One region of the Mesorhizobium sp. M0678 genome, then DNA from elsewhere that is predicted to be linked to it. Evidence: riboswitches for the same ligand, from Rfam matches in the RefSeq annotation. Region 1 holds a riboswitch; the other holds the start of a gene.
What was found. Region 1 has a riboswitch for cobalamin ahead of NKI29_RS30130 (CbtB domain-containing protein). Riboswitches for the same ligand answer to the same signal wherever they lie in the genome.
Positions count from the first base shown of each region.

Region 2: linked by a shared signal. The riboswitch ahead of metE (5-methyltetrahydropteroyltriglutamate--homocysteine S-methyltransferase) and the one ahead of NKI29_RS30130 (CbtB domain-containing protein) in region 1 are both predicted to bind cobalamin.

Region 1 covers NZ_JAMYPT010000030.1:34,562-40,119, reverse strand. Annotated here, with positions in the region: gene cobO (cob(I)yrinic acid a,c-diamide adenosyltransferase) at 1-486, opposite strand, end outside; gene cobU (bifunctional adenosylcobinamide kinase/adenosylcobinamide-phosphate guanylyltransferase) at 488-1,009, opposite strand; gene NKI29_RS30135 (CbtA family protein) at 1,002-1,784, opposite strand; gene NKI29_RS30130 (CbtB domain-containing protein) at 1,800-1,979, opposite strand; cobalamin riboswitch at 2,016-2,212, opposite strand; gene NKI29_RS30125 (aromatic ring-hydroxylating oxygenase subunit alpha) at 2,354-3,547, shown strand; gene NKI29_RS30120 (heparan-alpha-glucosaminide N-acetyltransferase) at 3,766-4,764, shown strand; gene NKI29_RS30115 (methyltransferase family protein) at 4,781-5,287, shown strand; gene NKI29_RS30110 (MerR family transcriptional regulator) at 5,307-5,558, opposite strand, start outside.
Region 2 covers NZ_JAMYPT010000029.1:39,652-45,209, forward strand. Annotated here, with positions in the region: gene metK (methionine adenosyltransferase) at 1-136, shown strand, start outside; partial or broken gene NKI29_RS29925 (adenosine kinase) at 246-1,225, shown strand; gene NKI29_RS29930 (transposase) at 1,258-1,935, opposite strand; partial or broken gene NKI29_RS29935 (MFS transporter) at 2,226-3,850, shown strand; cobalamin riboswitch at 4,349-4,549, shown strand; partial or broken gene metE (5-methyltetrahydropteroyltriglutamate--homocysteine S-methyltransferase) at 4,645-5,558, shown strand, end outside.

The sequences.
Region 1 (5,558 bases):
GCCTTCGCGACGCGCCTTCAGCGCCGCGACCACCTTTTCGAGATCGAGATAGTCGTAGCGCAGCGCGATGTTCAGCTCGTCGAGCACCACGAGGCTGATCGACGGCTCGGCCATCAGCTCCAGCGCTTTCGCCCAGGCAGCCTCGGCCGCCGCGATGTCGCGCTTCAGGTCCTGTGTCTCCCAGGTAAAGCCCTCGCCCATGGCGTGCCAGACGACACGGTCGCCGAAGGCGGCAAAGGCATCTTTCTCGCCGGTGTGCCATTTGCCCTTGATGAACTGAACGACGCCGACGCGCTTGCCATAGCCGAGCATCCTGAGCGCCAGCCCAAAGGCGGCCGTGGTCTTGCCCTTGCCCGGTCCGGTGTTGACGATCAGCAGCCCCTTCTCGACCGTCTTGGCCGCGACCTCGGCGTCCTGCACCGCCTTGCGCTTGGCCATCTTGGCGCGGTGGCGTTCCTCGTCCTTGGGATCGATAGTATCAGCCATGTCATTTCACCTTGAGCGGCAGCCCCGCCACCATCAAAAGCACGGTGCCGGCAACAGCCGCGACGTCCTGGTTCAGCCGGCCGGCGGCGTCGCGAAACCGTCTTGCCAGCGCATTGTCCGGCACGATGCCCTGGCCGACCTCGTTGGACACCACGAACCACGGCCCACGCGGCCGCGACAGCACATCGGCCAGCCTCCGGCATTCGGCCTCGACATCATGGTCGGCCAGCATATGGTTGGTCAGCCACAGCGTCAGGCAGTCGATCAGCACCGGCTGGCCGTCAGGCAGCGCTCCGATCGCGCCGGCAAGGTCGAGCGGCGCATCGATGGTCGTCCAGCCGGCGCCCCGGCGCGAGCGGTGCAGCGCGATGCGCTGGCGCATCTCGTCGTCATAGGCTTGCGCCGTGGCGATATAGCTCCAAGGCAGCGGGCCGACCGTCACCAGGCTCTCGGCATGCGCGCTCTTGGCGGCGCCCCCACCGCCGATGACCAGGGTCAGTGCCCCGGCAGCGCGGTCAGGCAAAGCTGTCGCGCAGGCTGGTCGCCGTGCCGGTGAAGCGTCCGCGCACCACGCCGACGACCGCGCCGAGCACCAGCCAGAACACCAGATTGGTCAGCGTCACCGCCACCACGAACTGGTGGTGCAGGCCTTCCGGGATCGCCGTCTCGAAGCTATCGGGCTGCGGCGCGCCGACGATATGCGGCGCAACGATCAACGCCACGGCAAGAGCCACCAGCGGCAGCGATCTGCGGAAGACGATAAGGCCGAGACCGGCCGCTGTCGCCACCACTGTTGCCCACCACCATAACTGGCGTTGGACAAGGTCGGCCGCCGGCATCGCCGGCAGTTCCGGCGGCAGGCCGAGGCCCGGCGCCAGCGTGAATGCGGCAAAGCCGGCCAGCCCCCAGAACAGGCCCTGGCGCCAATTGCCGATGCCGCCGGCGAATTCCGAAACCGCAACCAGGACCAGCGCAAAGCCGATGCCGGTGACGATATTGGCAACGACGCTGAAGCCGAAGCGTTCGAAACCGTCCGCCGGCGCCCAGCCTTCGTCTTCCGCCGGAGCCATTGCTTCAGCCGGTGCCGGCGCGGCGCTGCTCATAGCCGTCATGCCCGCGGCGTTTTCAGCCGGTGTCGCAGGTGCCGCGGCATGGTCATGGCCGCCGCCGGCCTGTTCGTAGACTTCCGCCTTTAGGATGAGCGGCACCGTGGCATAGGCTTGCATGCAGGCGAGAGCCACGCCGGCCACAAGCCCTGCGATCGCCGCGATGAACACGACGTTGCGAAACAGTGTCATGATGTCAGCCCCTTGTTAGTGGCAGGGAAAGCCCATCGAATGGCGATAGTCGTGCGCGGCATTGTGGACCGCATCGATATGCGAGAAGCCGACAAAGCCCATGACGAAAATGCCGAGGAATGCAGCAAGCGCCAGCTGCATGAGACGCGACTGCGAGGAGGCGGAAGCGCCGAGCGAAACGGAAGCGGTATTCATGTCTTGTCCTTTCGCCCTCCACCCGAGGGCATAGAAGTCAGTTTCCTGTCGCCGGCAGGTCTCCTGGCTCGCGGATCAGCGCCCTTCCCCACCTTCCCGAAGGCGAACCTTCAGTGGCATATGGAGAGGACTACCGCACACAGTTGCGGGGGCAGCCACGGCATTGGGCAAACAACTTGCCCTCACCGCATTCCCTCTTGGTTCCAAACGGAACCGACGACATCAGCGACTATAGGCAGAATCGCCGCGCCCGGCAAACCAAATTCCGCCGGATCGTGTGGCGAATGCGCCGCCTCGCCAAGCCCGGTCGGCCGGCGCCGCGATTGACAATTTTCGCAGCCGGGTGTCGGCTGGCGGATGGGGAGGAAGCCGGCATGCAACCCAGCCCGAATGAGCGCGGTCCCTACAACGGCCTGACGCGGGCCGAGCCGACGCTGCCGTCATCAGCCTATTGGGACATCGCGGCCTATCAGCGCGATCTCGAGGCCATCTGGTATCGCAACTGGCTGCTCGTCTGCCGCGAGGCCGACCTTGCCCAGCCGCTGGCTTTCAGGACGTTCCGCATAGGCACGCAGGAGGTCGTCGTGCTGCGCGACGAGACCGGCGAGTTGCGCGCCTTCCACAACACCTGCCGGCATCGCGGCTCGCAGCTTTGCCAGCAGAGCGAAGGACGGCTGAAGGCGCGGTTCATCACCTGCCCATACCATGCCTGGTCCTATTCGCTGCACGGCGATCTGGTGCGCGTGCCGTCGAAATCGCTGCCGGACGGCTTCGACAAGGCCGATCATCCGCTCTACCGGGTCGCGCTTTCGGTGTGGCGCGGTTTTGTCTTCGTCAATCTGGCGGAAGACGCTGCCGGCTCGGCTGAAACATCCTTCGATCCGGCATCCGGCAGCCTCGCCAACTGGCCGTTGGAAACGCTGCTGAGCGGCCATGTGCTGCGCAAGGTGATAAACTGCAACTGGAAGGTATTTTGGGAAAATTTCAACGAGTGCCTGCACTGCCCCGGCGTCCACAAGGACCTGTCGCGGCTGGTGCCGATCTATGGCCGCGGCCTGATGGGCCGGCACGACGACCCCGAATGGGCGCGCCACGCCGACAATGACGCGCCGGAATTTGCCGGCGGCTTGCGGGCCGGGGCCGAAACTTGGTCGCGCGACGGGCGCGTCCACGGCTCGGTCTTTTCCGGCCTGACGCCGGGCGAGCGTGCCGCCGGGCAGACCTATGCCACCAGCATGCCGTCGATGTTCGTCGTCGGCCATGTCGACTATGTCAGGACCGTGCGGCTGGTGCCGCTTGGGCCGGAGCAGACCGAACTTACCGCCGAATGGCTTTTTTCGCCCGAAGCGCTCGCCGATCCGGCCGCGGATATCGACAACATCGTCGCCTTCGGTACCCAGGTGCTGGAGGAGGATGCTGATATCTGCGAGGTCAACCAGATGGGCCTGCGCTCGATGCGCCACAAGGCCGGCGTACTGATGCCCGAGGAATACGACTTGCACCGCTTCCACAACTGGGTGCGCGAGCGCCATGCGGCGCTCGAACATCAAAGCGATTTGGGCAGATAGCGCCAGGTGACGAAGCCTCAGGCCGCCGCCAGCAGGCCGAGTGTCGCGAAAACCGCGCCCAGTCCGAAAAACGCCAGCACGCCGGCCAAAGGCTTTCCGGCTTTGGCCTAAAGCAGCTCTGATGCCGACCGGTACCAACGCGACGCAAGGCCCTGCTTCTTTTGACGGTGGCAACCGTGATAGTCGTCTTGCCGGGGCTGAACCAAGACAGCGAGACCATGAGCATCGACACGCCGACCGCAGCCGTTCAGGATCAACCGAAGTCGAAGCGCATCGCCGCTATCGACATTGCACGCGGCATCGCTTTGCTTGCCATGGCGAGCTATCATTTCACCTGGGACCTCGAATTCTTCGGCTACACCGATCCCGGCCTCACCGCCTTCGGCTGGTGGAAAATCTACGCGCGCTGCATCGCCTCGAGCTTCCTGTTCCTGGTCGGCATCAGCCTCTATCTCGCCCATGGCAAGAAAATCCGCTGGACCGGCTTCTGGAAGCGCTTCGCCATGGTTGCCGGGGCAGCGCTCGCAATATCGCTGGTCACCCGCATCGCCACGCCCGACGGCTTCATCTTCTTCGGCATATTGCACGAGATCGCGCTCGCCAGCCTGCTCGGCCTGGCGTTCCTGCGCCTCCCGGCGCTGCTGACGCTTGCCGTGGCGGCCCTCGTTATCGCTGCGCCTTTCTACCTGCGATCCGAGCTTTTCGATCATCCGGCTTTGTGGTGGGTCGGCCTGTCGGCGACCAACCCGCGCTCCAACGACTACGTTCCGCTGCTGCCCTGGTTCGGCGCCGTACTTGCCGGCATCGCGGTTACCAAGCTCGCCGCCACCTCCGGCGCGCTGACGCGGCTGTCGGCCTTGGCGCCCGGCCGCTGGGCAAATCCGCTGGTCTTCATCGGCCGGCACAGCCTTGCCTTCTATCTGATCCATCAGCCGGTGCTGATCGGCTCGGTCTGGCTGTTTTCGCAATTCATGCCGGCGCAGGCCGAAACCAGGGAGGTGAGTTTTCTGAAATCCTGCCAGATATCCTGCGAGCAGGCACGCGACACCGAGTTCTGCTCCAGCTATTGTGCCTGCATGCTGGACACTCTCCAGGGCGAAGCCTCGCTTGACCGGCTCTACAGCAACGACCAGTCCCCGGAGTGGAAGGCGCATATTGGCGAGCTCGCCGGCACCTGCACCGCCCAAACCGAGGCGGCGGAACCGGGAACGCGCTAATCGAGGGAGGACAATAATGAGCGACAGTCACCCGAAACCCGTGCAGCAAAATCCTGGGCAGCCGAGGCTGGGGCACATCCCATGGCCGCCGCTGATCTATATCGCCGCCATCATCGTCAGCGTCGCGCTAGGGCTGTTCTATCCGCTACCGTGGATCGGCGATCTTCTCGGCGACATCCTGTTCGCCGCCGGCCTTGTGGGGTTGGTGGCGGTTGCCGCGCTCTGGTTCACGGCAATCCGCACCATGATCCGCGCCAAGACGACGCTCAACCCGAACGGCGTGCCTGACCATCTGGTGACTACCGGACCCTTCGCCGTCAGCCGCAACCCGATCTACCTCGCCAACACGCTGCTGCTGGTCAGCCTCGCCTTTGTCACTGGGATCGCCTGGTTCCTGCCGCTGGCGGTCATCGCGGCGTTCCTGACGCAGAAGCTGACGATCGAGAGCGAGGAGAAGGTGCTGACGGCCAAATTCGGCAAGAAATACCGGGACTACGCCAAAAGGGTGCGGCGCTGGATTTGAGCCGGCGCTGACGCCACGCTCATGTGGTGACGCCGAGTTCCACCAGCCGCTCGACGCAGGATTCCTCTGCCTGATCGAGCTCGGCCAGCGTCTCTTCGAGGTCGCGGCGTTTCTGGCGCAAATCCTCGCGCTTTTCCTCGATGCGCTTGATCATCAATTTGAGTTGGCCGACCTCGCCGGGCGGCTCCCTGTACATCTGGATGATTTCGCGGATCTCGTTGATCGAGAAGCCGAGCCTCTTGCCGCGCATGATCTGGCGGATGAGATGCCG
Region 2 (5,558 bases), on a different contig from region 1:
GCTTGATCTCTTACGCCCTATATACCGCAAGACCGCGACCTATGGCCATTTCGGCCGTGAAGAGCCTGATTTCACCTGGGAGAAGACAGACAGGGCCGACGAATTGCGTCGCGAGGCAGGACTTGCCGCCCCGTGAGGGCTGGCGCCGAACGGATTGGCAAGCGCAAAGCCCATTCCCACTGGCCAGACCCGCCCGCGCCCGGCGTGGCAGAAAGCCGGTGGGTTTTTGGCGGAGACATGAATTGATGCCGGACTATGACGTGCTTTGTATCGGAAATGCCATCGTCGACATCATCGCCCAGTGCGACGAGGCGTTCCTGGAGACCAACGGCATCATCAAGGGCGCGATGAATTTGATCGACACGAGGCGCGCCGAACTGCTCTACAGCCGCATGGGCCCGGCCATCGAAGCCTCGGGCGGCAGCGCCGGCAACACGGCGGCGGGCGTTGCCAGCTTCGGCGGCCGCGCCGCCTTCTTCGGCAAGGTCTCGAACGACGCGCTCGGCGAAATCTACGCGCATGACATCCATGCCCAGGGCGTCGCCTTCGACACCAGGCCGCTCAGCGGCGAGCCACCGACGGCGCGCTCGATGATCTTCGTCACGCCGGACGGCGAGCGCTCGATGAACACCTATCTCGGCGCCTGCGTCGAGCTCGGCCCGGAGGCAAGGCGTCGGGCGCCGCGGTCACCTATTTCGAGGGCTATCTGTGGGACCCGCCGCGCGCCAAGGAGGCGATCCGGCAGACGGCGAAGCTCGCCCATGCCGCCGGGCGCGAAGTGTCGATGACATTGTCGGACTCGTTCTGCGTCGACCGCTACCGCGACGAATTCCTCGATCTGATGCGCTCCGGCACCGTCGACATCGTCTTTGCCAACAGCCACGAGATCAAGTCGCTCTACCAGACCGCGTCCTTCGACGAGGCGCTGGCGCAGATCCGCAAGGATTGCAAGATCGCCGCCGTCACCCGCTCGGAAAAGGGCTCGGTGATCGTGCGCGGCGACGAGACCGTGACCATCAATGCGAGCAAGATCCGCGAGCTGGTCGACACCACCGGCGCCGGCGACCTCTACGCCGCCGGCTTCCTCTACGGCTACACGCAAGGCCGCAGCCTCAAGGATTGCGGCGATCTCGGCTCGCTGGCGGCCGGACTGGTCATCCAGCAGATCGGCCCAAGGCCACGGCAGAATCTGCGCCGAGAGGCGGAGCAGGCGGGATTACTGTAGGTGGCGAGCCAAGAACCAGCTGCCCACCCTCCTTAATCCAGCCCGAGCCTTTTCTTCAGTTCCGCATTCTCCTTGCGGAGACGATCGGCAAGCAGGCTCTTTAGCCGCTTGTTTTCTTCCTCGAGCGCGACGAGATCCTTCAGCCCGTCACTGTCCGCCGCCGGCGCCGCCGCCTTCTTCCAAAGATAATATGTCTGTTCCGAGATGCCGGCTTGCTTCACCGCGCTCTTGAGAGTAGCGCCGCCGCCGATCGAGGTCTCGATCTGCGCCAGCTTCTGGGCACGATCCTTCGCGGAGTAGCTCTTTCGGCCTGTTCGCGCTGACGGCGGTGCTTCAGTGGTCGCGGATATCGGCTTGGCGCCCTCCTTGCGGGCAGGCGCGCTCGCCTCAGCTTCTGGCTTCCTCGACCGCCGCGCTCTCGTCTTCGGTTTTGGCGTTTCCGCTTTGTCTGCCGGTGCGCTATGAACTACTGCTGACTCGGTTTCCAGGGGATTGGCCATGAAATGCTCCACTCGCGGTTTGTGCAAAGGTTCAGCATCAAGGGCCACTACAGTAGAGTCAACAAGCTGACGATTTAACGGCTCGACTTCCTTTGTTGTCTCGGCCATCGCCGCGGCGATGTCGAAATTGCCCCAGATGGAACGTGCGGATTTTTCATAATTGCGCTTTTGTTTGACTTCCACGGTGAATGGTCGCGTCTGCCGCCTCATAGTTCCTTCCTGAATAGGAGAATGAAGTCGCCGCTCGAATTTTTGGCGCTTCCTGCTTAGCGCGGAGCATTATCGTATAGCCGCTCAACGGGCAAGTGATGCCGGTCTTCGGTGGCTGACCCATCTGGGGAGATTTGAGCGGCTTCGCGCGTCCTGCGCATGCCTGTAAGGCCGCCAAGTTTTCTGGGTTAGCAGGCGCGCCACTGTGGCAGCTTGGCTTGTACGGCGAGGCCATGGTTGAGTGAGGCGAAACAAATCCAGCCCCGCGCTCGATCCCGAAGCTTCCCACAATGGCGAAGAGAACATCTTCACTCGTACCTTTTCAGCACAAGACCTTCCGTTCGCTATGGTCGGCTGCACTCGTTTCGAACCTTGGCACCCTAGTGGAAGGTGTGGCGGCGGCTTGGCTGATGACCAGCATCGCCACCTCCCATGGAATGGTGGCGCTCGTCCAGTCATCGACCACCCTCCCCTACATGATCTTCTCGCTCGCGGCGGGAGCGCTCGCGGACAACTTTGACCGTCGCCGGAGTTGACTGCGCAACTGCTGATTGTCTGCGTATCCGCCTTCCTGGCGTTCCTGACCTATGCGGGGGAAATGACACCCTGGATCCTTCTGGGTCTCACCTTCCTGATCGGCTGTGGTTGGGCATTGCACGATCCCTCTTGGCAAGCCTCGATGGGGGATATCCTGCCTCGCGAACACCTGCCTAGCGCGGTTGCGCTCAACGGCATGAGCTACAATCTCATGCGCAGCATCGGGCCGGCGATTGGCGGCCTAATCGTGGCCACAGCCGGTGCGGCCTTCGCGTTCCTCTTTAACGTCTTTTGCTACTTCGCTCTGATCGCTGCGCTGTTGCGGTGGAAAGCGGTACGGGCACGACAAGCGCTGCCGCGGGAGGCTTTCGGCAGTGCGATGGCGGCGGGCTTCCGTTACGTGCTCTTGTCGCCGAACCTTCTCAAGGTGATGTGCCGGAGTTTCATTTTCGGCCTCACCGCCGTTGTCATTTTGGCTCTCCTGCCGTTGGTCGCTCGCGAACAGATCAAAGGGACCGCAGTCACCTACGGCGTGATGCTCGGCTTCTTCGGCCTGGGAGCGATTTGCGGCGCGCTCCTCATTGGGCGGGTCCGAGAAGTTCTCTCCAACGAATGGGTCATTCGCGGTGCGTTCTTTATACTGGCGATCAGCTGCTTCTTTCTGGCATGGAGTGAGCACGTTTGGCTGAGCTGTCTCCTCCTCATGCCGGCCGGTGCGGCCTGGATTCAATCATTCTCGCTGTTTAACGTCACAGTGCAGCTTTCGGCGCCGCGGTGGGTGGTTGGACGCGCCCTGTCTCTCTATCAGACGGCCACATACGGCGGCATGGCGGCGGGAAGCTGGCTTTGGGGCGAACTGGCGGATGTCCAAGGTGTTTCGGGAGCCTTCCTCGTCGCCAGCGTGGTTCTTGTGATTGGTGGACTGATGGGAATCGTTCTGCGTCAGCCGGATTTCGAAACGCTCAATCTGGATCCGACCAACAAGTTCAGCGAACCGACGCTGCAACTTGATCTGCGGCCACGAAGCGGTCCGATCATGGTGATGGTCGATTATCGTATCGATCAGAGAGATGTCCCAGAATTTCTCAGTGTGATGACATCGTGGCGAAAAGCCCGGCTGCGAGATGGCGCCAGACAATGGGCGTTGCTGCGTGACCTGGAAAAGCCCGAACTATGGACCGAGTGCTATCATGTGCCAACCTGGGTCGAGTATGTTCGCCACAACAACAGGCAGACCCAGGATGACGCCGAAATCGTTGCGCGCCTGGAAGCGCTGCACCGTGGCGATTGCCCGCCCAAGACGCATCACAAGATCGAACGCCAAACCGTGCGCGTGCACGACGATTTGCCGCTCAGGCCTCATTTGGACAGGACTTGAGCTGGCCCGTTGGTTTGAGCCGGTTACCTTGAGCCGGTGGGCTGCGAACAAGCAGGTCGAGACATTGGCCTCGATCACTTCGCAACACGCCGCTGCGCCGGGCCTCGGGTGCTCCCCTCGAAATCATTGTGTCGTATCACCGAGGGCATCACGGCCAACAGCTTCCTAGGCAACAGCCTCGCCATTGAGCCGAATATGGTCGCGAGCAGATCACCGACGAAGCGGTCGGAACCTCGGAGCCGAAGTTCGATGCCGAGGTGGCGTTCGCATGATGCGGGAAGCAGCACCACAGCGCTTGCCGGTATGTTTGCCGCCGGGAGCCGACGAACTCCTATCCTCCTGGACAAGGGCGCCGTGCGTCATTGATTTGATTTACCGGCCGCTCAAGGCTTCCACAGTTTTCGCTTTCGAGGCGACCTTTGGAACATGCCAACGGAAATTTAACATAACGACATAAACATTTCTTTATGCGGCGTTGACAAAGAAGCGAACTGTTGTAATTGTCTCCCGCGTCGTGGTTCTCCGTACGGCGCTGCCGCAGCGGAGCTAAGAGGGAAGCCGGTGCGATGCCGGCGCTGCCCCCGCAACTGTTAGCGGCGAGCCAACCCCACTCATGTCACTGAGGCGAATAGCCTTGGGAAGACGGGTAGAGGCTATGACCCCGCGAGCCAGGAGACCTGCCACGGCGAATTACGTCCACGGGCGGGGTGTCTCGGTGGCCGCTGCAGCCTGGCGTTCGTGCCGGCCTGCTAGCGCCTTCCTTGTCACCGACGCCCCAACCATCGGGGTCTGGCATGACTGTCTCTCAGCAAATTCCTGTAGCAACGCTCGGCGTGCCCCGCTTCGGTCGTCGGCGAGAACTGAAATTCGCGCTTGAAAGCTACTGGTCCGGAAAATCGTCCGCTGCCGACCTTCTCACGACCGCGAAGGCGCTCCGTGCCGCTAGCTGGGAGGAGCAGCACGATCGCGGCGTGTCGAAAATCCCGTCGAACGACTTCTCGCTCTACGACCATGTGCTCGACACCGCAGCCATGGTCGGCGCCGTTCCATCCCGTTACGGCTGGAATAGCGGCGAGGTTCCACTTGACATCTACTTCGCAATGGCGCGCGGCAACCAGGGTCAGACGGAGGATTGTGGACACGCTGGTCACCAGCAGGCGGCTCATGGGCCTGATGTAACCGCGATGGAAATGACCAAGTGGTTTGACACCAACTATCACTACATTGTGCCGGAACTCGACGATGATCAGACGTTCGCCCTCTCGTCGACGAAACCGGTCGACTACTTCCTCGAGGCTAAAGCTCTCGGCATTCACACACGCCCAGTCATCCTTGGACCGATCACCTTCCTCAAGCTGGCGAAATCGCCTGCCGAAGGATTCGATCCCATCGCGCTCCTGCCGAGGCTGCTGCCCGTCTACGAGCAACTCCTGCAGAGGCTGAAGCTGTCGGGAGCCGACTGGGTGCAGATCGATGAGCCAGCGCTTGTCCTCGATCTGAACCCGAACGAACGAGCTGCGTTCGAATTCGCCTATGGCCAGCTGTCAAAAGCCGCGCCCGAGTTGAAGATCATGCTGGCTACGTATTTCGGGCCGCTGGGAGACAATCTCGAAACCGCAGTTTCTTTGCCCCTGGCCGGGCTGCATATTGATCTCGTGCGCGCTCCCGAGCAGCTGGAAACGGTGGGTCGGCTCGCACCGAAGGATCT